Regions from separate parts of the Rhizobium sp. SU303 genome, predicted to be linked through region 2. Evidence: predicted binding sites of a transcription regulator. Region 2 holds the regulator's gene; the other holds the start of a gene.
What was found. The regulator LexA, encoded in region 2, represses DNA repair genes until DNA is damaged. The targets are predictions, from matches to a motif close to TGTTCNNNNTGTGTTCNG.
Positions count from the first base shown of each region.

Region 1: the regulator LexA is predicted to act here: its motif matches at 8,112-8,129, upstream of RlegSU303_RS22430 (ImuA family protein).

Region 1 is NZ_CP088095.1:4,560,525-4,575,435, forward strand. It holds gene RlegSU303_RS22400 (divergent polysaccharide deacetylase family protein) at 1-522, shown strand, start outside; gene RlegSU303_RS22405 (RNA pyrophosphohydrolase) at 560-1,093, shown strand; gene bfr (bacterioferritin) at 1,259-1,744, opposite strand; gene RlegSU303_RS22415 ((2Fe-2S)-binding protein) at 1,710-2,108, opposite strand; gene RlegSU303_RS22420 (error-prone DNA polymerase) at 2,231-5,695, opposite strand; gene RlegSU303_RS22425 (Y-family DNA polymerase) at 5,692-7,107, opposite strand; gene RlegSU303_RS22430 (ImuA family protein) at 7,148-8,092, opposite strand; gene RlegSU303_RS22435 (metallopeptidase family protein) at 8,254-8,691, shown strand; gene RlegSU303_RS22440 (DUF1737 domain-containing protein) at 8,796-9,002, opposite strand; gene RlegSU303_RS22445 (HpcH/HpaI aldolase/citrate lyase family protein) at 9,002-9,922, opposite strand; gene RlegSU303_RS22450 (hypothetical protein) at 10,060-10,293, shown strand; gene RlegSU303_RS22455 (VOC family protein) at 10,422-10,844, shown strand; gene leuD (3-isopropylmalate dehydratase small subunit) at 10,978-11,586, shown strand; gene RlegSU303_RS22465 (pyridoxal-phosphate dependent enzyme) at 11,647-12,579, opposite strand; gene leuB (3-isopropylmalate dehydrogenase) at 12,746-13,858, shown strand; gene lpxE (lipid A 1-phosphatase LpxE) at 14,133-14,867, shown strand.
Region 2 is NZ_CP088095.1:1,960,520-1,975,430, reverse strand. It holds gene RlegSU303_RS09930 (FtsB family cell division protein) at 1-63, opposite strand, end outside; gene eno (phosphopyruvate hydratase) at 200-1,474, opposite strand; gene kdsA (3-deoxy-8-phosphooctulonate synthase) at 1,617-2,462, opposite strand; gene RlegSU303_RS09915 (VOC family protein) at 2,459-3,355, opposite strand; gene lexA (transcriptional repressor LexA) at 3,554-4,273, shown strand; gene RlegSU303_RS09905 (ComEC/Rec2 family competence protein) at 4,254-6,686, opposite strand; gene gltA (citrate synthase) at 6,977-8,266, shown strand; gene lpxB (lipid-A-disaccharide synthase) at 8,298-9,476, opposite strand; gene RlegSU303_RS09890 (LpxI family protein) at 9,473-10,354, opposite strand; gene lpxA (acyl-ACP--UDP-N-acetylglucosamine O-acyltransferase) at 10,358-11,176, opposite strand; gene fabZ (3-hydroxyacyl-ACP dehydratase FabZ) at 11,173-11,640, opposite strand; gene lpxD (UDP-3-O-(3-hydroxymyristoyl)glucosamine N-acyltransferase) at 11,633-12,697, opposite strand; gene bamA (outer membrane protein assembly factor BamA) at 12,748-14,911, opposite strand, start outside.

The DNA.
Region 1 (14,911 bases), 2.4 Mb from region 2:
ATCCTTCTCCAGGTGCCGCTCGAACCCTTTGATTACCCGGCGAACGATCCAGGCCCCGAAACACTGCTGACCACGAAACCGGCCGCACGCAACATCGAGAACCTGCACAAGGCGATGGGCGAGATCACCAACTATACCGGCGTCATGAATTATCTCGGCGGCCGTTTCCTGTCTGATCCCGCCGCCATGGAGCCTGTCATGCGCGACATCGGCAAGCGCGGATTGCTGTTTCTCGACGACGGCACATCGGCGCAGTCGAAGACGGCGGCGATCGCCAAGGGAACCGAACTGCCCTATGCCTTCGCCGACCTGCAGCTCGACGGCCAGCTCGATATCAACGCCGTCCTGAAGAAGCTCGACGAGCTCGAGCGCATCGCCCGCAAGAACGGCCAGGCGATCGGCGTCGCCTCGGCTTTCGATGAGAGCGTTGACGCCATCGCCAAGTGGAGCGAGGAGGCCGCGATGCGCGGCATCGAGATCGTCGGCGTTGCCGCCCTTTCCAACGACCCCAAGAATCCTTGAGAGGATCCTTGAGAAGAATTCCAGAACGGAGAAGAAGATGAGCCAGGCGACCGTGAAAGCCGAGGATCTGCCCTACCGCCCCTGCGTCGGCGTGATGATCCTGAACCGCGATGGCCTCGTCTGGGCGGGGCGGCGCATCTCCGACGGCAATTCCGAATATGACGGCTCGCCACAGCTCTGGCAGATGCCGCAGGGAGGGATCGACAAGGGCGAGGATCCATTGGACGCCGCCTACCGCGAGCTTTACGAGGAGACCGGCATCAAGACGGTGACCCTGCTTGCAGAAGCGAGAGACTGGATCAACTACGATCTGCCGCCGGCACTGATCGGCATCGGGCTCAGGGGGAAATTCCGCGGCCAGACGCAGCGCTGGTTCGCCTTCCGCTTCGACGGCGACGACAGCGAGGTCGCCATCAATCCGCCACCTGGCGGCCACGAGCCGGAATTCGATGCCTGGGAATGGAAGCCGATGCGGCAACTGCCGGGGCTGATCGTCCCCTTCAAGCGCGCCGTCTACGACCAGGTTGTGGCCGAGTTCCAGCATCTAGCAGCACTACATTCGGAAGACTGATCGATACAGCATGATCGCGATTGATCAGTTCCATTTAATTTCAGCAGATGGAAATAAGGCGCACCGGTTTCAATCCGGTTTGATGCAGTCGATCGCGGTGGCTGGCAGCTGATAATTCGATAGGTAACACCGGCCGCCATAGGCGGCCGGCATCCCGTTCGAATATTATTCGGCTTCGTTGGCGGAATCGGCGTTGAGCTGGCCGTATTTGCTCTCGCCGATTTTCTCGAGCAGGTCGATCTGTGTTTCGAGGAAGTCGATATGACCTTCCTCGTCCGCCAGCAGCTCTTCGAAAAGTTTCATGGAAACGTAATCGCCGGCGTCATGACAGATATCGCGCGACTTTTTGTAGGCCGCGCGGGCGTCGTACTCGCCGGCAAGATCGGCTTCCAGAACTTCTTTGACGTTCTGGCCGATGCGCAGAGGTGCAAGGGTCTGCAGATTGGGATGGCCTTCGAGGAAAATGATGCGCGCAACGAGCCGGTCGGCATGGTGCATCTCTTCGATGGATTCGGCGCGCTCCTTCTTGGCGAGCTTGGTGTAACCCCAGTCCTCAAGAAGACGATAATGAACCCAGTATTGGTTGACCGCACCGAGTTCGAGGAACAACGCCTCGTTAAGCCGCTCGATGACCTTTTTGTCGCCTTTCAATGTCCGCTCTCCTGTTTTCCTCATGGAATTGTTTCAAGCGGGACATGAAATCAAATATTTCGGCCTCCGTCGAGTGGCGACGGGCGTGATATTCCTCGGTTGTCTGGATAATGAGGTCGACGACGTTGGGGAAACAGCCGCAGCAGCGGCCGCGTTTTTCCATAGCGTGGTAGACTTTCGCAGGCACGATAAGCTGCCAACAGTCTTCATCGAGAAGGTTGGTGATAACCTCCCGGATTTCTTTATCGGTTATGTAATTGCAGCTGCAGACAAGCACGTCTTCATTCCAAACATGACACTGACTATCGTGTTTTCTGCTAAAGAAGATGGTGGCTGTCAAGAAAAAATTCGAGCCCCGCATCATTGAATAGCGGTGTCCGGTGATGCCTTCATGCATATCGTCCGGGATTATGCAGCGGTTTCAGGGTGATGACGCCATAAGGCAATTGAAGCGCGCCGCATGGTCTTGATCGATGCGATGCATTTTTAATGAAAGTTGCGTCCGCGCGGCATCACCTGAGCGGTTTCCGCCGCGCCCGCATGGCGGCCCGAGGCAACCACCCGTTTTTCCAGCTCGGCCCTCTCCTGCGCATTTACAAGCTTTTTCTGCCGCTGATCGGCACCCGGCCTCAGCACCTCGTCTGCCCGCTCGCAGACGCCGAAACGCCGGGCCTCGCGTTGCAGGATACCGAGCGCCGGCGTCATGTCCTCGATATGCTCGACGACGGTATGGATCACCCCGCTCTGGCTTTGCAGCCTGCCGCGGATTTTCACCAGCCGGGCGCCCATCACGACCGAGCGGTATTTGTCGAACATTTTCGACCAGACAATCACATTGGCCACGCCGGTCTCGTCTTCCAGCGTCATGAAGATCACACCTTTGGCCGAACCCGGCCGCTGGCGCACCAGCACGAGGCCCGCGATCGTCACCCTCTTTCCGTTCGCGACCTTCAACAGATCGACATTGCGTGTCACACCGGCCTTGCGCAATTCCTCGCGCAGGAAGGACAGGGGGTGCGCCTTCAGCGACAAAGAGAGATAACGATAATCCTCGATGACCTGCTCTCCGGGCAGCATTTCCGGCAGCTTTGCCGCAGGCTCGATCTGGAGGTCGACATGACGGACCTGCTCGAAAAGCGGCAGCTCCTCGGCAGCACTCTTCACATCCAGCGCCCGCACCGCCCAGAGCGCGTCGCGTCGCGATAGTTTGAGGGATTGGAATGCATCCGCATCCGCCAATCGCTCGATGACGGATTTCTGCAGACCCGACCGTAGCCAGAGATCGCGGACCGAGCTGTAGCCTTCGCCTCGATTGCTGACGAGCCGTTCCATATCGTCTGTCGAAAGGCCCTTGATCTGCCGGAAACCCAGCCGCACCGCATGTCGGGTCTTGATGATCTCGCGCATCTTGTCATGCCGGAAATCGATGGCATTCCGATCGAAGGCAGCTTCCTCCAGACCGCAATCCCAGTTCGATTCATTGATATCGACCGGCAGGATTTTTACCCCGTGCTCGCGTGCATCCCGCACCAGTTGCGCCGGTGCATAAAACCCCATCGGCTGGGAATTCAGCATCGCCGCACAGAAAACGTCGGGATAATAGGCCTTGAGCCATGAGGAAGCATAGACGAGCAGCGCGAAGGAGGCGGCATGGCTTTCCGGGAAACCGTATTCGCCGAAGCCTTTGATCTGGTTGAAACACTGCTGCGCGAATTCCTGGGCATAGCCCTTTGAGACCATTCCTTCGATGAACCGCTTTTCGAAGTTACCGATCGTACCCGTTCTCTTGAATGTTGCCATCGCTCTGCGAAGCTTGTCGGCTTCCGCCGGCCTGAACCCTGCTGCGGTAATGGCGATCTGCATGGCCTGTTCCTGGAACAAGGGCACGCCGAGGGTTCTTTCCAGAACAGTTTCCAGCTCCTTGCTCGGATATTCGATCGGAATGTTCTTGGCCCGCTGCTCCCGGCGCTTCAGATAGGGATGCACCATGTCGCCCTGGATCGGACCCGGCCGCACGATCGCCACCTCGATGACGAGGTCGTAGAATCGCGTCGGCCGGAGACGCGGCAGCATGCTCATCTGCGCCCGGCTTTCGATCTGGAAGACCCCGAGCGTATCGGCCCGGCCCATCATCTCATAAACCGGCTTGCCCTCATCCCCATGCTCCTTGTTGCCGAGGTCTGCGAGCGTCTTCTTCACGTCGTAATGCAATTCAAGCAGCGAGAAGGCCTTCCGCAGGCAGGTCAGCATGCCGAGCGCCAGCACATCCACCTTGAGGATCTTGACATTATCGAGGTCGTCCTTGTCCCACTCGATCATGTAGCGATCCGGCATCGCCGTCTTCATGATCGGCACCACTTCGTCAAGCCGGTCCCGCGTGATGACGAAGCCGCCGACATGCTGGGTGAGGTGGCGCGGGAAGCCGAGGAGCTCGGAGGCATATTTCAGCACGTTCCGCGTCACCGGATCCTTGACGTCGAGGCCGGCCGCCTTGGCATCGCGTTCGGAAAGATTGTCCTCCGACCACCCCCAGACGAGACTGCTGATCGCCGACTGGACATCCTCCGACAGCCCGAAGGCCTTGGCGACCTCGCGGCCGGCCGAACGGGTGCGGTAGGTGGTCACCCCCGCCGTCAGTCCCGCATGTTCTCTTTTGTAGTTTTTGTAAATAAACTGGATGACCTCTTCACGCCGGTCATGCTCGAAATCGACATCGATATCCGGCGGTTCGTCGCGATCCATGGAAATGAAGCGGTCGAAGAGCAGTGTGCTCTTTTCGGGATCGACTTCCGTTATCTCGAGACAATAGCAGATGACCGAATTTGCCGCCGATCCGCGCCCCTGGCACAAGACCTTGAGTTCATAGCGGGCGTGCTGGATGATCCTGTGCACCGTCAGGAAATAGGAGGCATATTTCTTATCCCCAATGAGTTTCAGTTCATAATCGATCTGTTGCGCCACCTTGGGCGGGATACCCTCGGGATAGCGTCTTACCGCTCCCGCTCTCGTCAGCCTTTCGAGAGTCTCCTGCGGCGTTTCGCCGGGATCGTTTTCTGGCGGATAATTGTGCTCCAGTTCCTTCAGCGAAAAGGTCAAGCTGTCGAAAAATACCTGCGTATTCTCGACCGCACCAGAATAGTCCCGGAAGATCCGGGCCATTTCACGTGAATCCTTGAGGTAGCGTTCAGCATTCGGCGCCAGCAGGAAACCGGCTTGCGCTATCTGTACATGCTCCCGGATCGCGATCACGACATCCGAAAGCGGCCGGCGTTCGGGATGATGGTAAAGCGGTTGGTTGGTGGCAATCAGCGGCACACGGTTTCGGGCAGCAAGCATGGCAAGCACCGCAAAGACCTGCCTGTCGCGGCCGTCATAGGCTGGCGCCAGCGCCATAAAAAAAGCCTTGCGGAAGCGTCTGCGAAACCGTTCCAGGTAATCTTCCAGCGTCGACTGAGCCGCCTGATGATCGACAAGGGTGCGATCGGGAACGAGGGCAAGCATCATTTCGTCCCCCCATTCCATGAGTTCCGCTTCCGTCAGAATGCAGCTTCCCTTGACCGCTTCCTCCTTCAGATTGCCGGCGCTCAGAAGACGGCAGAGGTTTGCCCAGCCTCGCCGGTTTTGCGGATAGGCAAGGATATCAGGCGTTCCGTCGGAAAAGACGAGACGGGCGCCTGGTTGAACCCGGATAGGATCGAGGATGACCTCCATTTTTCCTTCCTTCTTCGCTTCGGCCAGAATCTCATCCCTGTTCTTGTATCTCTCCTCAAGTTGCTCCGCCTGCGCATGCGCCCGCACCACGCCAGCAACCGAATTCCGGTCCGCAATCCCGAGACCGCCGAGCCGGAGATGAGCGGCTTGCACGACCATCTCCTCGGGGCCAGAGGCGCCTTCAAGAAACGAGAAATTCGTCCTTGTGCCGATCTCAAAGAATGCGCGCGTGGTTGTCATGCGAACACGCCATGCATGAACCAGCGAGGGTCAAGCTCCTGACCATAAAAGCCCCGCCGATAGATCCAGAAGCGATGTCCGGTCTCATCCTCGATGCGGAAATAGTCACGCGCCTCGGCGTCATCCCCATCGATCCACCACTCCATGGCAATCCGCTCCGGCCCTTCGCTTCTTGCCACCTGATGCTGCATCCGCCGCCAGCGGAAGATCTGCGGCGGACCATCGGGCACTTCGGCAAATATGGTCTCGACGGGCTCCGGCGTTGCAAAGAGCCGCAGCGGGCGCTCTTCGCGGAAAGGAAGCTGGATGTCCTGCGCGGCCTTCCGCCTGGGAAGGCTCTCCATCACAGGAACCGTGATGACGGCGCGTTCCGGCACATGGCTCTCGCGGAGCTGAAAGCTTTGCAGGCAATCCGCACCAAGCCGGGCCGAGACCCGGTCGACGAAGGCCGAAAGCGAGATCTCTCCCTGACGGTCGCCCTCGAAATCACCCTGCGTCTCGTTGAAGGGATCGTGCTGCAACACATTCAACCGCAGGATCTCGAAGCCATAGCCGGCATCGAGATCGTCATAGACCGCCTGCAATCGCTCAGAAAAAAGCCCGGCGATGAACTTTGGTTCGCGAAGCGGCTGTGAAGCGCCGACGGAGATACGAAAGACCCTGCCGTCGACGCGGAACAGGACCAGTTCGAACACCCGCCCGCCAGCCCCCCGCGCCTCCAGCGACGGCTGCAGCGATAAGGCGATCTGCCTGGTGACGGCAAGGATCTGTTCTTCCGTCCCGATGGGCTCGATCAGCCGGCTTTCGGCCGAGAGGCTGGCAACAGGACGCCGGGGCGAGACCGGCTCCTCTTCACGTCCCAGCGCCTGGTCGAGACGCAGAAGCAGCTCCGGGCCGAACCGGCGGGTCAGCGGCGCCCGCGGCGCTTCGATGATGTCGCCGACATATTTCAGACCGAGTTTCTTCAGGGCATCGACAGTTTGTCCTTCCAGTCGCAAGGCTGCAACCGGCAAGGGCGCCAGCACATGTTCCGTCTCTTCGTCCTCGATCACGCCGCCCTGCCCGAAGCGGGACACGGCCCAGGAAAGGCCGGGCGCCGATGAAATTGCACCGCGCGCATCGAACCCCATATGACAAAGCCGCGACAGCACATCCCTGAGAAGCGCCTTTTCACCACCGAAGAGATGGGCGCAGCCGCTAATATCGAGAAACAGACCGTCCTTGCCGTCGAACGCCACCAGCGGCGTATAACCGTCGCACCAGTCGGCAATTGCCTCCAGCAACCGGCGGTCGGCCGCCGGATCCTCTTCCGCGACCTCGAGCATCGGATACATGGCGCGCGCTTCGGCAACGCCCAGCTCCTTCCTCAGCCCCAACCTCTCGGCCAGCTCGTCCAGTGCCGTCAGCCGCATGGCATTGTTGAGCTTGCCGGAACAGACGATAGGCGGCGTCTCAGGACGCCCTTTCGAACGCCAGGAGAGCCCCCATCGCCTGCGGGCGATGCGGTCCGTTGGCAGATGCGGGAAGCTGAGCGCCAGAATGCGCTGACTGTTCGCCTGGAGGACGAACGAGGTTTGGTTCGGCGACAGGGAGAAATTCGCGTTCATGGGGATTCCACTCCAGAAGAAAGGAGAGCGGGGCCGGATTGCGGCTCTTCTCCAGCGTCAGACGGAAAATTGGATTGCCGATGCTGCCGGAAAGTTTCGATCCATCCGGCAACGGCCGCAGAGCGGACGGGGCCGGTTCGACATGCAGACGCAAGGCCGCACTGCTTGCCTCCTCCGCCCCGGCCTGACGGACAAGAAAGAGCGGACGGCGGGCAGCATGCGCCCTGAGACTGAGCCTGCGGCTTTCGGTCAGACCGAAATGGGCAGGATTGCCCCGCACTTCGAAGATGATGGCCGAGAAGGCAGCGCTTTCCACCGCGGCCTCCGCCAGCCAGAGCGCCTCGTCCAGCTTGCGCGGCGCCGCATGGAGAAACCGCTCCGGGTTTAGGCCGAAATCCCGAAGCCCGGGAGCATAGGGACGACCGGCCTCCAGCGTGCCGACGGCATCGCCGATCCAGAGCAACGGCAGAAGGCGACCGGCATCCGCTTCCTGTTTTTGCAGCCGCGCGGCCACAGCCATCGCCAGCCCGCTTGCAGCACCGGCATCGCGAGACAGAGCGGAACGGAATTCGGTGATCGCATCGAGCGGCAGGCCGCCTTCCAGCGCCCCGTCGAGAAACTCCACCCCAAACGGCAGGGGCGGCAGCGTGCGCTCCTGGCGGGCCTTACGTCCTTCCGCCAGGGCTTCCCGTTCCGCTGCAGCAAGCGCCGGCGCGGGCCTTCCCTCCAGTCTGGCGATGGTTTCGCGGAGCGCAAAAAGCTGCTCGCGCGCCAGGGCGTGCTGCGCCATGGCGTTCTCCGATCCGTCTTGTTCCTGTTATGTTCTTATAGATTCCAGAGAGCTAATGAAGAGTCAACGTCCATTTTCTATGAAAATATTCCTGCCTTTGATTCCGCACTCGAAAATCGGCGATAAAGGTTCTATATGGGCCCGCAAAGGAAGGAATATTCATGGCCCGCGTAGACCAGAGCGATGATTGGCAAGACCGCCATGCACCGACGATCAGCACCTTCGAGTCGCTGGCCATGGAGGCCTACAGCCATCTGCCGGATGAATTCCGCCAACTGACGACCAACCTCACGATCGAGATCGAAGATTTTCCCGATGACGACGTTTTCGAGGACATGGCGCTGGAAACGCCTTTCGATCTGCTCGGCCTTTTCGAGGGCAGGGGCATTTCCGAACGTTTCACGGTGGAAACCGGCGAGATGCCGAACCGCATCCGCCTCTACCGCCGTCCCATTCTCGACTACTGGGCTGAGAACGACGAGACGCTCGGCGATATCATCACCCACGTCCTGATCCACGAGATCGGCCACCATTTCGGGCTGAGCGACGATGACATGGAGCGGATCGAGGCAAGCGCCGAGGAAGCCGCCGAACGATAGAGCGCCGCGCGTCCAAGGACGCGCTAAGGACGCTCTATCACTTTCAATCACGCATAATCCTTTCCGAAAATCGATTACGATTTTCGGGGTTATGCGCTAAAACCTCACTGCTCGGAGAGTTTCATCTCGGGATCGTAATCCTTGCCTTCGACATGCTTGACGACGGCCTGGCCGCACTGCATCGCACCGGTTGCGGCATTGAAGGCATAGGTCGGCGAGCCCTCCAGCGACCAGCCCTTGTTGAGGGCGGCGGTAACCTTATGGCAGAAGGAAGCATCGTCGGGACCGGTCAGGAAGCGGTAGAGTTTCATCACATCGTCTTTCGTGCTGCAGCCTGGCGGGCTGCGATCAGGCGGGCTTTATGGACCAGACTTTCCGCCTGGACAAGATGCAGCCGCTCGACCATCCGCCCGCCTGCATTGATGACGTTCAGCCCATCGGAGGCGGGGTCGGCAAAGGCTGATATGATCGCCTCCGCTTCCGCAATCGCTGCCGGATCCGGGCCGAAATGCCGGTTGGCGGGCTCGATCTGCGCCGGATGGATCAGCATCTTGCCGGCAAAGCCCATGGCCCGGCCTTGCAGACATTCGGCATCGAAACCCTGTTCGTCCCTGAAATCGTTGAAGACGCTGTCGATCGCATCGAGCCCGTAGGCGCTGACCGCAAGGACGACCTGCATCAGCCACGGCACGAGATAGGCCCGCCCCGGCTGCGGCAGCACGCCGGTTTCCTTGCGCAGGTCGTTAAGCCCGATGACGAGACAATCGAGCCGTGAGCCCGGCGTGCGCCCGGCTTCGGCAATGGCCGCCGCGTTCAGGATGCCGCGCGGTGTCTCGATCATCGCCCAGATGCGCAGATCTTCCGGTGCATCGGCCTCGGAGAGAAGGTCACTGAGCGCCATGATATCCTGCGGTTCGTCGACCTTCGGCAGCAGCACGGCATCGGGACCAAGCGCCGTCACCAGCTCCATGTCCGCCAGGCCGAAATCGGTGGACAGACTGTTGATGCGGATGATCCGCTCCTTGCCTTGAAGCAGCCGAGCCGAAAAGAAATTCCTCAGATTTTCCCGCGCTTCCGCCTTCTTTTCCGGCGCCACGGAATCCTCGAGATCGAAGATCACCGCATCGCAATCGACCGCATGGGTTTTTTCGAGGGCGCGGGGATTGATGGCAGGCACGCTCAGCACCGAACGGCGCAGGCGGATGGAGCGGGTCGCGGGGTTTCGGCTCATGGCGAATTAGTGCCAAGCTTTGAAAGCCGAAGCAAGCAGCCCACCCCAGAACCTCTCACAGAACAACAAAAAGCCATGCTTGCCTTGCAGAGAGGAAAGAGAAGGACCACATTCCTTTCCGAAGAAAGGTCTCTAACATGCAGAACATTCGCTCCATCTTCCTCATGCTTGCCGGCGCCACCGTTTTCGTGGCCATGCTGCTTTTCACCTTCTCGGTGACGCTTGCCGTCGGCGGCATCCTGACCGTGCTCATGGTCGGACGCGCGCTTTCGATGAAGATGAAGCCCGCTCCCGTCCGCGCTAAGGCAAATAACGGCCAGCGCGAGATGCGTGTGTGGAACGACGGCCGCGGCACGATCATCGATCTCTGATCACCTTTTCGCTGAAAATTTTGGTTCGCTGAAAAATTTCGGCCGACACTGTCGGATCACGCTTCCATGCTACGTCCTTGAAGCAGCCAGGCATTCAGCCGGCGCTCAAAAACGAATGGAGGACAAGCATGGATGCGACGACAGAGAGCAACCCGACCAAGATGCCACCGGTCAAGAACGGCCTGCTGCCCTATCTGACGGTCGGCGGCGCGGTGAAAGCTGCGGAATTCTACAAAAAGGCTTTCGGCGCCGAAGAGGCATATCTCGTGCCGGTCGACGAGAGCGGCAGAACGATGCATGTGCATCTCTACATCAACGGCAGCTCCCTCATGCTGTCGGACGCCTATCCCGAATACGGCCATCCCTTTAAAGGCCATGAAGGCTTTGCAATCCAGCTGATCATCGACGATATCGATTTCTGGTGGGATCGCGCGGTTGCCGCCGGCGCCGAAGTCGTCATGCCGGTCGAACTGATGTTCTGGGGCGACCGCTATGGCCAGCTTCGTGATCCGTTCGGCGTCCTCTGGGGGTTGAACGCACCGTCCAAATAAAGGACCGGCGCAATCGGCGGGCCGCGCGAAACGTCGCGTGGCCGCCATCTGTGAAAGATTCTCCTTCATTTCGGCGAAAAACTGGACTAGATGCAAATTCAGGAAGTAGATTTGCTGAAATGGAGCATGGGTCATGGATAAATTCGTGAAGCTCACGGGCGTTGCAGCGCCTCTGCCGGTCGTCAACGTCGACACCGACATGATCATTCCGAAGGATTATCTGAAGACGATCAAGCGCACCGGCCTCGGCACCGGCCTCTTCGCGGAGGCTCGTTATAACGAAGACGGCTCAGAAAACCCTGATTTCGTGCTGAACAAGCCGGCCTATCGCGATGCCAAGATCCTGGTTGCCGGCGACAATTTCGGCTGCGGCTCCTCGCGCGAGCACGCGCCCTGGGCGCTTCTGGATTTCGGCATCCGCTGCGTTATTTCGACCAGCTTCGCCGATATTTTCTACAACAACTGTTTCAAGAACGGCATCCTGCCGATCAAGGTCAGCCAGGAAGATCTCGACAAGCTGATGGACGACGCCTCGCGCGGCTCCAACGCCATCCTGACCGTCGACCTCGAAAATCTCGAAATTACCGGCCCCGATGGTGGCTTGATCAAGTTCGATCTCGACGAGTTCAAGCGTCACTGCCTGCTGAACGGCCTCGACGATATCGGCCTGACGCTGGAAAAGGGCAAGGCGATCGACAGCTTCGAAAAGAAGAACGCCGCTTCGCACCCTTGGGCAGCTTGAGCCCTTCCAATTGGTTACCGATCAAGCCGGGCTTATGCCCGGCTTTTTCTTTGTTGTGGGTCAAAGAAACTTTTCTTTCCAGGCCCTGAGTTTTTCGAGCGACACGCCGATGCCGCCGCAGACTTCGATAAGCGGATTGTCGAAGCGCTGAAGCAGCCCGGCGTGCACATCGGCAACCGCAAGGGCCGCACCGCAAGCCGGCTCGACCAGAATGCGCTGCGCATCGGCAAATTTCAGACAGGCGGCAACGGTATCGGCGTCGCTGACGAGAACACTTTCGATCGGATGCTGTTGCGGTAGGTCGAAGACATGCTGCGCCACCTGCCGCGCCCCGAGCGAATTGGCAATCGAGGTAATGGCGGGAAGGGTGATACGCTCATTCGCCTTGAGGCTGGCATGGAGCGAGGCCGCTCCTTCCGTTTCGACGGCGATAACAGGCACATCGGAAAGCCCGTTGCGCTTCAACCCCTCAACGATACCGGCAAGCAGCCCGCCGCCGCCGACGCTGGTGACGACGCAATCGAATTTTGCCCCCTTCGCCACCACCTCGTCGATCAGCGTGGCATGGCCATCCCACAGAAGCGGATGGTCGAAGGGGTGCACATAGGTTGCCTTGCGGCTCCGGGCGAGTTCGACCGCATGGGCATTGGCCTCATCGAAAACCGAACCATGAACGAGGACATTCGCGCCCGTTGCGGCAATCGTCCGGCGTACGTCGGCCGCCGTCGTCTCCGGCACGACGATTGTGACCGGCACACCAAGCGCCCGGCCGGCATAAGCGGCCGCAATGCCGGCATTGCCGCCGGAAGCGCAGAAGATTTCGCGCGCCCCATTTTCCACCTCGTGCTGGCAAAGCCGGCCAACGCCGCGCAGCTTGAAGCTGCCGGAAGGCTGCAGCGCATCGAGCTTCAGCCAGAGCGGTTTGCCGCTGGCGCTGTAGCCAGGTGCCGTCTGGAGCAAGGGCGTGTCGAGGTGGAGAGGCGCGAAAGGCATGGGAACCATCCAGAATAAAGATAGGGTCAACGTTCTAATTCGTTTGTGGACGCAGGAGCAACCGTCGCGGCTCGGAGCGAAGCGTACCGATTCACCGCTTCTGTCGCTTGAAATGCCCATTTCCGGGGTCTAAGAAACCGCAACTTGTTTTTCCCAGGAGGGTTTCATGACAGCGCGCAATCTTTTCCTGCTGCCGGGTGACGGCATCGGTCCCGAGGCCATGGGCGAGGTCCGCAAGATCATCGCCTATATGAACGAGGCGATGAATGCCGGTTTCGTCACCGACGAAGGCCTTGTCGGCGGTTGCGCCTATGATGCACATGGCGCTGCCATCTCGGAAGCCGACATGCAGAAGGCGCTTGCCGCCGATGCCGTTCTGTTCGGCGCCGTCGGCGGCCCGAAATGGGATAGCGTGCCTTACGAAGTGCGCCCGGAAGCCGGCCTGTTGCGCCTGCGCAAGGATCTGCAGCTCTTCGCAAACCTGCGCCCCGCCATTTGCTATCCGGCCCTTGCTGCGGCCTCGTCGCTGAAGCCGGAGCTGGTCGAAGGCCTCGATATCTTGATCATCCGCGAGCTGACGGGCGGCGTCTATTTCGGCGAGCCGAAGGAAATCATCGACCTCGGCAACGGCCAGAAGCGCGGCGTCGACACGCAGGTTTACGATACCTACGAGATCGAGCGCATCGCCGGCGTCGCCTTCGAAATGGCCCGCACGCGGCAGAATCGCGTCTGCTCCATGGAAAAGCGCAACGTCATGAAGTCGGGCGTGCTCTGGAACCAGGTGGTAACCGAGACGCACAAGGCGAAATATTCCGACGTCCAGCTCGAACACATGCTGGCCGATGCCGGCGGCATGCAGCTGGTGCGCCAGCCCAAGCAGTTCGACGTGATCGTCACCGACAATCTCTTCGGCGATATGCTCTCCGATGTCGCCGCCATGCTGACCGGCTCGCTCGGCATGCTGCCGTCGGCCTCGCTCGGCGCGCCCGACGGCAAGACCGGCAAGCGCAAGGCGCTCTACGAGCCTGTGCACGGCTCGGCCCCCGACATCGCCGGCAAGGGCATCGCCAATCCGATCGCCATGATCGCCTCCTTCGCCATGTGCTTGCGTTACTCCTTCAATCTGGTGAAGGAAGCCGACGATCTGGAAAAGGCGATCGCCAACGTGCTCGACAAGGGCATCCGCACTGGCGACATCATGGCCGATGGCGCAAGGCAGGTCGGTACCGTCGAAATGGGCGATGCGATCCTCGCCGAGTTCAAGACGCTTTCCGCCTGATATTTCACGTGAAACAGTATCCAACCCTTCGCATCGCGCATGCGGAGGGCTTTTCTTTGCGGGCGGTGAAGCGCGTCCCGCTTGGTCGAATTATCCGAAACGGACTATTCTCGGCCACAATCTCGTGTATTTTTGCGCCGGATTTCGATCAGCGCGCAACCCGAAGTCGGAGCAATTTTCGACGAAGGATCATGCGTCAATTCAAATAATCGAGCGTCCTTAGCGTGTCCTGTTGGACGCGCGGCGCTCTAGGCCAATTCGAACGGACGACGAAATGCGGGCATTTTGGGCTTCCCTGGACAGGCGCTGGCGCCGGAGCGACGTCGGCATGCCGCCTTTGCGCTGGCAGGCCTGCCTCTTCGTCACGATCAATGCCGTGATCCTTTCCATGCTGCTCTTCGACGCGCCGATCGGTGCCAGCGAAGCTCCCGCGGCGGTGAAACACCTCGGCGAGGTGCTGACCGGTTTCGGCGATTCCGCCTGGCTGATCTACACCAGCATCCTGCTGTTCTTTCAGGGCCGGGCGGGTTACAAGCTTTTGAAGACGGCGCGCTCCAAGGCGCAGGCGCTTTATGTGAGCTGGATCGGCGCCTATCTCTTCGCCACCGTCGTCTTCTCAGGACTTCTCGCCAATCTGCTGAAGCGTGCGATCGGCAGGGCGCGTCCCGATCATTTCCACGACTACGGCATGTTTTCCTTCGCGCCCTTTTCGGGCCACTCCGCTTTCGAAAGTTTCCCGTCCGGCCATGCCACCACGGTCGGCGCCTTCTTCGCCGCCTTCGCCCTGCTGTTTCCGCGCTATCGCGTTGCCTTCATCGCCTGTGCCATCTGGCTCGGCATGACGCGCGTCATGGTCGGCGCCCATTATCCGAGCGACGTCATCGCCGGCCTTGCCTTCGGCGGCTGGTTCTCGCTGCTGACGGCGATTGTCTTTGCCCGCTGCAGCTTGCTTTTCAAGCTGGCGCCGGACGGCTGGCCACTCTCGAAGCAGCTGTTTCGCTCGGCATAACTCCTTAAATCGGAATCGATTTAAGGATAAAATTATGCAGCGAT
Region 2 (14,911 bases):
GACCGTCATGGCCGGAATGACGAAGCGACCGATTCTTCTCTTCTTATGATGCTTTGTCCACATACACGCATGCTCTTGAACGCATTACCAATTCGTTCAATCTAGCGCGCAGAGATTAACCGTTCGTTGACTCTAAAAAACGGGCAATAAAAAACCCGCGCCGGGAAGGCGCGGGTCAAGCGTTGAAGATCAGATCCGATCAACCGCGAATGATCGAGCGGCCGGCATACTGGGCCTGCGGGCCGAGGCCTTCTTCGATGCGGATCAACTGGTTGTACTTGGCAAGACGATCGGAACGCGACAGCGAACCCGTCTTGATCTGGCCGCAGTTGGTGGCGACCGCGAGATCGGCGATGGTCGAATCTTCGGTCTCGCCGGAGCGGTGGGACATGACGGCGGTGTAAGCCGCCTTGTGCGCCGTGTTGACGGCATCGAGCGTTTCCGTCAGCGAGCCGATCTGGTTGACCTTGACGAGGATCGAGTTGGCGACGCCCATGCGGATACCGTCGCGAAGACGGGCGGAGTTGGTGACGAAGAGATCGTCGCCGACGAGCTGGGTCTTTTTGCCGGCCAGGTCGGTCAGCGTCTTCCAGCCATCCCAGTCGTCCTCTGCCATGCCGTCCTCGATCGAGATGATCGGATAGTTGGCGGCGAGCTCGGCCAGATATTCGGCCATGGCGCCCGATTCCAGCGTGCGGCCTTCACCTTCGAGAACGTATTTGCCGTCCTTGAAGAATTCGGTCGAGGCACAATCGAGGCCGAGGCACATGTCGTCGCCCGGCTTGTAGCCGGCTTTCTCGATCGACTTCATGATGAAGTCGAGAGCTTCCGGCGCGCTCTTCAGTCCCGGGGCGAAACCGCCTTCATCGCCGACATTGGTGTTGTGGCCCTGGCTCGCAAGTTCCTTGCGCAGCGTATGGAAGACTTCCGAACCCATGCGCACGGCTTCGGCGATCGAATCGGCGCCGACCGGCAGGATCATGAATTCCTGGAAATCGATCGGGTTGTCGGCATGGGCGCCACCATTGATGATGTTCATCATCGGCACCGGCAGCAGGCAGGCGGAAGCGCCGCCGACATAACGATAGAGCGGCAGGCCGGACGCCTGGGCAGCAGCCTTGGCGACGGCGAGCGACACGCCGAGGATGGCATTGGCGCCGAGGCGCGACTTGTTCGGCGTGCCGTCCAGCTCGATCATGATGTTGTCGATCTGGATCTGATTTTCAGCGTCGATGCCGCCGATCGCGTCGAAGATCTCGGTGTTGGCGGCTTCGACCGCCTTTTCGACGCCCTTGCCGAGGTAGCGCTTGCCGCCGTCACGCAGTTCGACCGCCTCATGCGCGCCCGTCGAGGCGCCCGAGGGAACGGCCGCGCGGCCCATGCTGCCATCTTCGAGATAGACATCGACTTCGACGGTGGGGTTGCCACGGCTATCGAGAATCTCGCGGGCGATGATATCGGTGATTGCAGTCATGGGTTCTTCCTGCTCGGTGGGTGATAAGTCGGTTCGAAACCTGTCTTAGTCGAAGGCGTGCAAATTACAATGCTGCAATTTCCAGCCTTCGAACCAGCCTTCCGATGTGGCCTATAGCACGATCATGTCAGACTGTTGAACGTCAAGCCTTGGCGACCGTATCGAAGGCAAGCAGCTTTTCAAGCAGCCGCGGCATGTCCTTGAGATAGACCATGTTGGGGCCGTCGGAAGGGGCGTTGTCAGGGTCCTGGTGGGTTTCGACAAAGACGCCGGCGATACCGGTAGCCACCGCTGCGCGCGCCAGCGTTTCCACGAATTCCCGCTGACCGCCGGAGGATTCGCCCTGCCCGCCCGGCTGCGCCACGGAATGGGTCGCGTCAAAGATAACGGGCGCGCCCATCGCCGCCATGATCGGCAGCGAACGCATGTCGGAAACCAGCGTATTGTAGCCAAAAGAGGCGCCGCGCTCGCACAGCAGCACGTTCGGATTGCCGCTGGCATTGAGCTTCTTCAGGACGTTCCTCATATCCCAGGGAGCGAGGAACTGGCCCTTCTTGACATTGACGACACGGCCGGTCTTGGCGGCGGCGATGAGAAGGTCGGTCTGGCGGCAAAGAAAGGCCGGAATCTGCAGGACATCGACGACCCTTGCCACCTCCCCGCATTGCTCGGCGGTATGAACGTCGGTCAGGACGGGAAAACCGAATTCCTTCTTGAGGTCGGCAAAGACCTCCATGCCCTTTTCGATTCCGATACCGCGTTCAGCCGAGAGCGAGGTGCGGTTCGCCTTGTCGAAGGAGCTCTTGTAGACGAGGCCAATGCCGAGCTTTCCGCAAAGCTCCTTCAGCGTGCCGGCAACCATGAAGGCGTGGTCGCGGCTCTCCATCTGGCAGGGACCGGCAATCAGCGACAGGCGGCCGGTATTGGAAAAGATGACCTGGCCTTGGCCTTCGCCGATCTTGACTTCGGAATTCGTATCAGTGCTCATCGTGTTTCCTCGAAGGCGAAGAGCGTACCCTGCCCGGGCGCGGGCTTCACCAGAATGCGATTGTTCTTGCGCGTGTATGTCACCCCGTTAGCAGCCAAATGCGCTTCTGTCACGGCAAGATCGGCGACAGCAAAGAGGATTGCCCGGCCGCGCAGGCCGCGATCTGCGGATGAGACGGCGATGTCGAAATAGGCCTCCAGCCCTTCCGGCGTCATCAGGCTGATTTTCGCATTCGATGCCGCAATATCGACGCCGAAACCGGTTTTCTCGACTGCCGATTGCGCCACGGCAAGGCTGACGAAGGCAGCGAAGGCGGCCGGCTCCGGCGTGCAAAGCGCGATCTCGACTATGCCGGTGACGCCATTGGCATGCGTCTCCAGCGCGGCGCGGTCGGCCGGCAGCGGATTGACGCGCTCGACGGTGAAAAGCAGGAGATCGGGCGCGCGCAGGTCGCCGGCGAAAGCCAGCTTGAAGCCGGCAATCGTCTCGGAACCGTCCGGCATCGTCATCGGCCGGGTGAACTGCAGCATCTCGCCGGCGCTCGATCCGTTGCCGACGAAATTCTGATGATCGATGCCGGCATCCTTGCTGCCGAAAGCCATCCCCGAAAGCCCCTCCTCGCAACAGCGGAAACGGAAGGCCTGGTTGCGGGCAGTGAAGACATTGCCTTGCCGCGCCGATGCCTCGCTCTCCTCGACGCTCGCAATCCCGAGCGGCTCCAGATAGGTCTTGTCGGCAAAAAAGACGCAGGCATTCTCCGTTCCGAAGGGATGGCGCGCATCGGCGGCAACGGTGAAGCCGAGCTTGCCGAGCCTCTCGCGCGCCAGATCGATGTTGACGACCGGCAGCACGACATGATCCAGCGGGTGCGGTTTGGCGGAATGCTCGTTCATGATGTCCCTCCTGGAAACGGCAAGAGATTTGCGACGGCGCGCCCCTCAACGCAAGAGATGTGTCCCAATCCGGCGAATGAAAATAAAAATCTCAACGAGTTGGCGCCAAGTTTTACGGAAATTTAGCTACTTGCGGAACACATATGGAACATATAGTGTCTGTTCTGGATTTGTTTCAATCACGAGGTCACAACGTCGATGCTCACGCGCAAACAACAGGAGCTTCTCCTTTTCATTCATGAGCGCATGAAGGAATCCGGCGTTCCGCCATCTTTCGACGAAATGAAGGATGCCCTGGACCTCGCCTCCAAGTCCGGGATTCATCGCTTGATTACAGCGCTTGAGGAGCGAGGCTTCATTCGCCGCCTACCGAATCGCGCCCGCGCGATCGAGGTCATCAAGCTTCCGGAGGCCTACAGCCCCAGCATTCAGCCCCGGCGCGGCTTTTCGCCGAGCGTCATCGAGGGCAGCCTCGGCAAGCCGCAGCCGGTTGCTACTCCTGCTCCCGCAAAACCCGTCGCCGACAACGCCAACTCGGTCTCCGTGCCGGTCATGGGCCGAATCGCTGCCGGTGTGCCGATCTCGGCGATCCAGAACAATACCCACGACATCGTCGTTCCGGCCGACATGCTCGGCTCCGGTGAACATTATGCGCTCGAGGTCAAGGGCGATTCGATGATCGACGCCGGCATCTTCGACGGCGACACCGTGATCATCCGCAACGGCAGCACCGCAAGTCCTGGCGACATCGTCGTTGCTCTCGTCGACGACGAAGAAGCGACACTCAAGCGCTTCCGCCGCAAGGGCGCCTCGATCGCGCTGGAAGCGGCCAACCCAGCTTACGAGACCCGGATTTTCGGGCCGGACCGTGTCAAGGTTCAGGGTAAACTCGTCGGTCTCATTCGCCGATATCACTGACATTGGCCAGGCCGGATTCGGTAAAACTGTTGCTGCGCCAGTCATAGGCACGATGGCGCATCCATGGCCGCGACAATACATCGAATGCGGTTGCGACCTCCAGGCCGGTGTCCGTGAAGCGCAACTCGATGGAACCGGTCCTGCGCAACGTCTCACCGGTGAAGAGCGTCGCACCTGAACGGCAATTGTTGAAGCGAAGGCGGACCGACGTCACGACGATATCGGCCGCGTCGCACGCCGGGCCGAGATAGGCGGCGTTGTCGATGACGGTTACCACCCGACCATTGCCAAGCCTTGATATGCACCAGGCCTTCTTGACGCAGGAAAAGCGGTTTGCGTCACCGCCCGCTGCGGCCGTCCGCATCGCGGTCCTTGCTTCGTTCTGCTGATCGCGGGAAAGCCTGACGCGGCGGTCTTCTCCCTCAGGCGGGATAGCAGGACCATCCAGCATCTTCGGCGGATCATGCCTCGGCAGGACCAGCGCTCTCTGCCACTGGTCGAAGATGAAGTCCGGCGGTCTTTCACGGTTGGAAGCCATTGCCGCCGCCTCGACGACCGCGACGAGACTGCCATCCTCCGAAATCACCAGATCCGGCGGCCGGGGAACCGGCAGAAGCAGCAGGATGAGTGTTGCGACCGCGATGATCGATGTGCCGACATGGCGCAACCGGGTGCGGAGCAGCGTCAGCAGCAGAAAGCCTGCCACGGCGACGGCGAAATACCAGGCGGGCAAGCGGCCGACGTCGATATTGCCACCCCAGCCGGACACCGTCTTTGCGACCGCGATCACCAAATCGAGGCCAAATCCGACGATCTTCCAAGCCCAAACATCCAGACCGAAAGGCATGAGCAGCATCGCCAGCAGGCCTGCCGGCATGATGATGAAGGAGATGATCGGCATCGTCGCGAGGTTTGCCGGCAGGCCGTAGGCGGTCAGGCGATGAAAATGCTCGATCGAAAACAGCGCGGTTGAAAAACCGCCGATCAGCGAGGTCAGGAAGACGCCGCCGAAGAAACCGGCAACCGTAACGAACGGCCGGATGATCGGCAGCTTCAGAAAGGCGTTTTCGCGGACGCGCCGGTCCTTCCACAGCTGATAGCCCGAGACCAGCGCCAATGTCGCGGCAAAGGACATTTGGAAGCTCGGTCCCAAGACCTCGGACGGCGAAATGGCGATGATGACGAGAGCGGAGAGAGCGACATTGCGCAAGCTGATCGACGGCCGGTCGAAGAAGACCGCAATCAACATGATGGCCATCATGATGAAGGCGCGTTCTGCAGAGACCGCAAAGCCGGAGATCAGGAAATAGGCGGTGACGGCGATGAGCGCGCCGGCGGCAGCGATCTTCTTTGTCGGATAGGCCTCGGCGACGCCGGGAAAAAGGCTGAGCAGCATCCGGAAACCGACGAAGAAGATGCCGGCCGACAGCGCCATGTTGAGACCGGAGATGGCGATGATATGAGCCAGGCCGGACTGGCGCAGCGCCTCCGTCGTCGCATCCGAGATGGCCCGCCGCTCGTCCGTCACGAGAGCGGCGGCAAAAGCACCGGTGTCGCCGGGCAGGATCGACCGTATGCGATCGCCGATGCCGCTGCGCAGCCGGTACAGTCCTTCGAGCAAAGCTTCCGGCGTCGATCTCGCAGCCTGGGGACCTGCCTGCAGATCGGCCTTCGTCGGTGCGCCGTAGAAGAAGCCATTCGCGCCGATGCCGTCGAAATAGGCACTGAAGGAGAAGTCGTTGAGCTCGGGAAGCGCTGGGCCTGCCGGCGGCGTCAGCCGCGCCCTGCCACTGATGATATCGCCGATCTCGAAGGCCGCGTCGGCGCCGCGGGCGATCACGGTTATGCGTTCGGGCGGCCGCTTCACCTGTGGCGCCTCAGTGCCGGTGACGGCAAGAATGTAGCGCCACCGCCCGCGACCGTCGCCTTCACGCCGCTCGACACGGCCGGTCACCGTCGTCGTCACGGCGGAATCGAGGATCATAGTGGAAATCCGCCAGCTCTCGAGCTGCGCAGAGACCATGCCGCAGGCCACGAGCGCAAGCGCCAGCAGCGTTGCCCGCACCGCCGCCCGGCTGCGGCTGGCGATGAAAACTGCCACGGTCGGCGCCAACAGGCAGAGCAGCGATGCAACGAGAGGAAAATCCGATGCCGCGAGAAACCAGACGGCTGACCCGGCGCCGAGGAAGACCGGCGAGAACAGCAGCAGGCGGCCGTGGTCCGCCTCCTCGCCCAGCATGCGCATGCCGGCCCGTAGCAATTGCGAAGCTGCGGCCGGCAGCCGGTGGCGCAATGGTGTCGCCGACTGCGTCCGTGTCGGTCGCGTTACCGCGACAGGTGGTGAAAAATTGGAAGTGTTAGCAGCGCCTTCGCCTGCTTCCGGCCGCAATTCGACTGTCGTCAACTCCTGCATGAACCGCCCAAGCCCGGCTGCGAAGGCGGCCAGAATGCAACCTCCAATCAAATCCGGCAAGAATAATCGATTGAAATACGAGGGAAAATCGCGAGCGCCAAAAGACCAGTCGAATCATCGGCTTCCGATATGCGTGCGGCTCATCGCTGCAGTGCCTAAAAGATGATACCGCAATGCACAAAATGCCGTCACGGTAACTTGGCATTAGCCTCGCGATCATATAGCTATCGGTGAGGACGCTTAACCCCTATGGCGCTTTTATGGCGCCACCGCCATTTCGGAGGATCAGCATGACGGATCAAAGCGCTACAATAAAAATCGGTGACAAGTCTGTCGACCTTGCTGTCAAAAGCGGCACGATCGGCCCGAGCGTCATCGATATCGGTGCCCTCTACAAGAACACCGCTTCCTTCACCTACGATCCGGGTTTTACCTCGACCGCATCCTGTGAATCGAAAATCACCTACATCGACGGCGACGAAGGCGTCCTGCTGCATCGCGGCTATCCGATCGAGCAGCTCGCCGAGCACGGCGACTTCCTCGAAGTCTGCTACCTCCTGCTTTACGGCGAACTGCCGACCACCGTGCAGAAGAAGGATTTCGATTACCGCGTGACGCACCACACCATGGTGCACGAGCAGATGAGCCGCTTCTTCACCGGCTTCCGCCGCGATGCGCATCCGATGGCCGTCATGTGCGGCTGCGTCGGCGCGCTGTCGGCCTTCTATCACGACTCCACCGACATCACCGATCCGCACCAGCGCATGGTCGCCAGCCTGCGCATGATCGCCAAGATGCCGACGCTTGCCGCCATGGCCTACAAATACCATATCGGCCAGCCCTTCGTTTATCCGAAGAACGACCTCGACTATGCCTCGAACTTCCTGCGCATGTGCTTTGCCGTGCCTTGCGAGGAATATGTGGTCAATCCGGTGCTTGCCCGCGCCATGGACCGCATCTTCATCCTGCATGCCGATCATGAGCAGAATGCCTCGACCTCGACCGTCCGTCTCGCCGGTTCGTCGGGCGCCAACCCGTTCGCCTGCATCGCCGCCGGCATTGCCTGCCTCTGGGGCCCCGCTCACGGCGGCGCCAACGAAGCAGCGCTCAACATGCTGAACGAAATCGGCACGGTCGACCGCATTCCGGAATATGTCGCCCGCGCCAAGGACAAGAACGATCCGTTCCGCCTGATGGGCTTCGGTCACCGCGTCTACAAGAACTACGATCCGCGCGCCAAGATCATGCAGAAGACGACGCATGAAGTGCTCGGCGAACTCGGCATCAAGGACGATCCGTTGCTCGAAGTGGCGATGGAGCTGGAGCGCATCGCGCTTACCGACGAATATTTCATCGAGAAGAAGCTGTATCCGAACATCGACTTCTATTCCGGCATCACGCTGAAGGCGCTGGGCTTCCCCACGACCATGTTCACCGTGCTCTTCGCGCTTGCCCGCACCGTCGGCTGGATCGCGCAGTGGAACGAGATGATCGAGGATCCGGAACAGCGCATCGGCCGTCCGCGCCAACTCTATGTCGGCGAACCGAAGCGCGATTACATCCCGGTTTCGAAGCGCTGATCGCTTTAAAAGAACCAAAAAGAAAACCCGATCAGAAACGACCGGGTTTTTTCTTTTTCAGCACGTCGAGAAGGATCTCGGCAGCGTGCTCGCCGGGCGGCTTTTCGGTCTGCATGCGTTGCCAGACGAGATCGTAACCCTCGTTCATCGCCTTCAATTGGAACGTGTCAGCCGACAGCCGCTCCATCCAGCGCGCCAGGCTGGCGCCGCGGACGATCTCGTTCAGATATTCCGGCACGACGGCATAATCGGCGATGATATTGGGCAATGCGCCCGTCCACACCTTGATGCGCAGGCTCAGCAGGCGGATGATCCAATCCGTCTTGTAAACGGACACCGTCGGCACGCCGGTGAGGGCGAGTTCGAGGATCACCGTGCCGGAGGCTGCCATCGCCGCATCCGCTTCGGCAAAGGCCTTCCATTTCTGCGCCGACCCGACCACCACTTCAGGCGGCGTGGCCCAGCCTGCGACGAGACCCTTCACCAGCGCTTCGTTGTGCGGCACGGTCGGCAGCAGGAAGCGCATCGGGCCGTTGCGGGCGACAAGTTCTTTGGCGGCATCCTCGAAGAACGGCAGGAGCTTGGCGACTTCGGAGGATCTTGACCCCGGAAGCATCAGGATCGTCTTGCCCGCTCTCTCGACGGATGCGCGCCCGGCGCGCAGCCGCCGCGCTTCGAGCAGCGCCGGGTCGGCGATCAGGCGATGGCCGACATAGGTGGTCTCGGGCCCGCCGAGCGTGTGCATGACTGCCGGCTCAAAAGGCAGGACGGCGAGCACATGATCGACATAGGCGAGCATGCGCGTGGCGCGATATTCCTTCCAGGCCCAGACGCTCGGACAGACGTAATTGACAACCGGCAGATCGGGCAGCGCGGTGCGGACACGCTTGGCGACGCGATGGGTGAAGTCCGGGCTGTCGATGATGAGAAGAATATCCGGCCTTGCGGCGATGATGGCAGCCGTCGTCTGGCGGATCAGGGTATAGAGCTTCGGCAGCCGGCTCAGCACCTGGGTGATGCCCATGATCGACAGCTCGGAGAAATCGAACAGGGATCGCAAGCCTTCCGCTTGCAGCCCCTCGCCGCCGACGCCGACGAGTTCCACCGGTCCGCTATGAATCCGCTTCAGGGCGGCGATGAGATCGGCACCGAGCAGATCCCCCGACACCTCGCCGGCAATGACGGCAATCTTCAGCGGCGCCCCGTTCATTCGAGCCCCCATGCCGGCAGGCCGCGATCGATGCCGCAGACGAAAAGCCCGGCCTCATCGGCGGTTTTAATGACGGCGGCGCGATCGAGCACCAGCGAGCGGCCGGCCTCGACGGCGACGCCGGCAAGGCCGGCTTTCCTCGCGTTCAGGACCGTGGAAACGCCGATCGCCGGCAAGTCGGCGCGGATATCCTGTTGCGGCTTGCAGAGTTTGACGAGTGCGCCACGGCGGCGCGGCGAGATGCGCCCGGCGGCTCTGAGACCCGCGACACGCTCCAGCATCTCGTCCGTGCCCTCAAGACCCTCCAGCGCGACGATGCGCCCGCCGATGGCGACGGCGCCCTGGCCGACATCGAGCCGGCCCAGCATCTCAGCGGCATCGGCTGCGCGCCTGATATCGCGCCGGTCTTCCTCGCCAGGCGCTGCAGCGCCAAGCGGGCCGACGTAGGCAAGAAGGTCGGGAGCGATCTCATGAGCGCCGACGACGCGGCGGCCGTTTCCCTCGATCAGCCGGATCACCATCTGCAGCACCGTATCGTCGCCGCCGGACAGCAAGGTGCGGATCGTGGCCGGCATCTTCATCAGCGTGCGCAGCGTCGGGCGCACCTCGCGCCATTCCGGCCGGCGCCGCACGCTTCCGGACATGACGACACGGCCGATGCCGTAGCGATTCAAGAGGCCCTCGAGAGCTGCAAAATCGCCGACGCCGATGACGGCATGGTCATACCCTTCCCAGCGCCGGTCGCTTTCGTCCTTCAGCGCGACGATGACGGGATTTTCGCCCGCCGCGCGCGCAGCTTCGGCGACATAGGAAGGCAGAAGGCCGCCGCCGGCGATGATCGCCAGCCGGCCCGCAGCGGTATCGCCGGAAAGAGTCACGGACTAGCCCTTCTGCCCCCGGGTTGGCGAGGACAAGGCGCGGTCGCTGTCGGCGGCGATGAAGTCGAGGATGTGGACCGCCTGCTCGCAATCGGCATATTCTTCGCGGATGGCGGCGGCGTTTTCGCGGACGGAGCCCGGTCCTTCGAAGATCGACTTGTAGGCGCGCCGCACCCTGTGAATGACGGCGCGGTCGACGCCGGCGCGCGTCATGCCGACGACGTTGAGGCCGCTCAGCAGCCCGGGATTGCCGTTCAGCATGCCGTAGGGAATGACGTCGTAACTCACTGCCGAGAGCCCGCCGACGAAGGCCTGACGGCCGACGCGGGTAAACTGGTGAACGGCCGAGCCGCCGCCCAGGATGACGCGATCTTCGATGACGACATGGCCGGCGAGCATGACGTTGTTCGACATAATCACATGGTTGCCCACCCGGCAGTCATGCGCGACATGCGAATTGGCAAGGAAGAGGTTGTTGTCGCCGACGATCGTCTGACCGCCGAAATCGGCCGTGCCGGTATTCATCGTCACGCCCTCGCGGATCGTGCAGTTGGCGCCGACCGTCAGCGTCGTCTCCTCGCCGCCGTGATGCACGCTCTGCGGATCGCCGCCGACGACCGCCATCGGGAAGATGCGCGTGCCCTTGCCGATCACGGTGCGGCCGGTGACGACCACATGCGACAAAAGCTCGACATTCGCATGCAGGACGACGTGCGGCCCGACATGGCAGAAGGGACCGATCTTGACGCCCTCACCGATGCAAGCGCCGTCCTCGACGACAGCCATCGGATGAATGCGGGCGCTTTCGGCGATAGTGCTCATGCCTGATCCTTACGAACGATCATCGCGCCGATATCGGCTTCGGCGACGAGCGCGCCGTCAACCTTGGCGTCACAATGAAATTTCCAGATATTGCCGCGCTGCTTGTGCTTCCTGACATGGAATTCAACACGATCGCCGGGGACGACGGGCTTGCGGAAGCGCGCATTCTCGATGGTCATGAAATAGACGAGGTTGCCGGGCTGGCCATCCTTCTTGGCACAGATCGCACCTGCGGTCTGAGCCATGCCCTCGATCAAGAGAACCCCGGGCATAATCGGAGATTCCGGAAAATGACCGGTGAAATGCGGTTCATTCACCGTGACGTTCTTGATGCCGATCGCAGTGTTGTCGCCATCGATCTCGATGATCTTGTCAACCATCAGAAACGGGTAGCGATGCGGCAGCAGTTTCATGATCTCGATGATGTCAGCCGAAGAAAGCGTTGTCGTGGCTTCCTCAGTCATTTTGCTCGCCTCCAGGTTTCTTCCCGCGCAGCTTCGTCTTTGACATCTGTTGCGCGACATCTCTCAGATAGTCATTCAGCGGACGCCCAGGTGTACCACCATATTGTCCGCCAGCGGCAAGATCGGTCATGATACCGCTTTGGGCGGCGATCTGCACGCCGTCGCCGATCGTCACATGCCCCTTGATACCGACCTGGCCGCCGATCTGAACGCCATTGCCGATCTTCGCGCTGCCGGCAATGCCGACCTGCGCAACGATGGCGCAATGGCGGCCGATCTGAACGTTGTGGCCGATCTGTACCTGGTTGTCGATCTTGGTGCCTTCGCCGATGACCGTATCGTCCATGGTGCCACGGTCGATCGAGGTGTTGGCGCCGATCTCGACATTATCCTGGATAATCACTCGGCCGATCTGGACGATCTTGATCATGCCGCGCGGGCCCGGCGCATAACCGAAACCATCCTGGCCGATGCGGGCGCCGTTGTGGATGATGACGCCATTGCCGAGCAGCGCGCAGAGAATACTCACGCCGGCCGCAATCGAACAATCCCGGCCAATCTTGACATTCGGACCGATGATGCTGTGGGCGCCGATGCGCGTCCCTTTGCCGATCTCGGCATGCGCTCCGATGACGGCCAGCGGCTCGACGATCACGCCCTTTTCAAGCTTGGCGCTCGGATCGATCACCGCACTTGGCGCGATCTCGCTTTCACCGGAAAAGACGACCGGACGCAATGCCGCGGGATAAAACAGGCCGCCCGCCATCGCGAAAGCCGCATGTGGATTGGACGACAGAATGACCGGGATATGGGGGGGTACGAGATCGGCGAGCGCCTTGTCGCAGATCACTGCCGAGGCTTCGCATGTCGCCAGTTCATCGCGGTTACGACGCGACAGGATATAACAGACATCGCCCGCCCGGGCCCGGCTGATGGGGGCAACGGACCTGACGATAACATCGGCATAGTCGGAATTGGCAAGTTCCGCCCCAAGAAACTCTGCCAGCTCAGCGAGCTTCAGACCTTCATGGGGCAGAAAAAAAACGTTTTGCTCCATCGGCAATGCTCCAGAACGGAATTGAGTCTTACAGTTCCGGACTGCCGATATCAGAATTGGTTGTTGATGCCAAACTTGAAGTTCTGCGTCTTGTCGAAGTCTTCCTTGAGGACCGGGATTGCGTAATCCAGACGCAATGCACCGAACGGAGACTGCCAGACGACACCGACACCGACGGAAGCGCGCAGAGAAGCGCTGGTGCCCTCGGCCTGATCGGACCCGAGAAGCTCGACATCATTGCCAAACAGCGTGCCGGCATCGGCAAAGACTGCGCCTCGCAGATTGAAGTCACGCGGGAAGCCCGGCATCGGGAAGGTCGCTTCAGCAGACGCCGTGAAATAGGTCGTGCCACCGAGCGGGTCATCGTGGTCCCCGGTGATGCGCGGGCCGATACCCTTGTTCTCGAAACCGCGAATATCGCCGTTGGTCAGCGTGAACTGGTCGAAGACGTTCAGGTGGTCGCCCAAGGGAACGACATAACCAGCCGAAGCGGAGAGCGAGCCGATGATATCGGCATCGTCGGCAAGCAGGTGGTAATAACGGGCCTTGCCGTAGATCTTGTAGAACTGCGAGTCGCCGCCGAGGCCGGCAAGTTCGTGCGTCGCCGTCGCATAGATGCCTTCACGCGGCAGGACGGTGTCGTCAAGCGTGTTGTAGGTCAGCGTCTGCGAGACGGAAGAGCGTGTCCACGGGCTCTCGTCGACCAGATTGGCGTAGGTCGCCGAAAGATCAGAGGTATCGCCGTCATACTTCATCTGCTTGTAGTTATAACGGAAGGTCGTCGCCAGATCTTCGGTGATCGGCGCGGTCACACGCAGGACGACGCTGGTTTCCTCGTAGTCATAGTCGTCGTTGCTCGACGTTTCGCTGCGGTTGACGTCGAAGCCTGCCGCCAGACGATAGCCGAGGAAATAGGGTTCGGTGAAGCTGACACCGTAGGCGCGCGAGCCTTCCTGGCCGCCACCGGCCGAGATGCGGATGTACTGGCCACGACCGAGGAAGTTCTTTTCCTCGATCGATGCTTCGAGCAGCAGGCCGTCGCCGCCGGCGGCATAACCCGCGCCGACACCGAACGAACCGGTCGACTGATCCTGCACGTCGACGACCACCACGACGCGGTCCGGCGAACTGCCCGGCTGGGTGGAGATATTGACGGAAGAGAAGTAACCGAGCGCTTCGAGGCGGCGCTTGGCCTTGGTGATCATCTGCTGATTGAAGGCATCGCCTTCGCTCATGTCGAATTCGCGGCGAATGACGTAGTCGCGCGTGCGGCTGTTGCCGCGGATCTCGATGCGCTCGACATAGGCGCGCTCGCCCTGGTCGACCAGATACTCGACACCGATCGTGTTGTTGTTGAGGTCGCGATTACCGCGCGGCGTGACGCGCGCAAAGGGATAACCGGCAGACGCCACCTGATCGGAGATCGCCTCGATCGACTTCTGGACTTCCTTGGCGTTGTAGACCTGACCTTCGCGGGTGCGCACCAGCGGCTGCAGCTGCTCTGAGCCGACGCCTTCGACGGTCGACTGGACGGTCACCGGTCCGAAGTCGTAGCGCTGGCCTTCCTCGATGTTGAATGTGAGCGTGTATTTGTTGGTCGCGTCGTCGAAGGTGGCATCGGAAGAGACGATGCGCATGTCGGCGTAGCCGCGATTGTAATAGAACTGACGCAGCGCTTCTTCGTCGGCGTGGAGCTTGTCTTCGTTGTAAACGTCCTTGCGGGTCAGGAACGAAAGAAAGTTCGAACGCTTGGTGGCGATCACGGCAGCCAGGCGGCCGGCGCTGTAGGCATTGTTGCCGACAAAATTGATCGAATCGATCTTGGTGCGGTCACCCTCGTTGATGACGAAGGCAAGGTTGACGCGGCCTTCGCCGAGCGGCACCACCTGCGTCGTGACTTCGACCTCGCTGCGGCCGGTGGCAGCATAAGCTTCCTTGATCGACTGGATGTCGGCCTGGATCTGGGTGTCGCTGTAGGGGCCGGCAGCGTGGGTCTGGACGATCGTCGCGAGCTTGTCGTCCTTGATCTTGCGGTTGCCGTTGAAGACGACCTGATTGACCAGTTGGGCTTCCTGAACATTGACGACCAGCGTGCTGCCGGAGACCGAGATCTTGACGTCGGAGAAATAACCCGTGCCGTAGAGTTGCTTGACCGAGGCATCGATATCGCTGTTCGAGAAATTCTTTCCGGGAGCGATGGTGAGGTTCGACCGG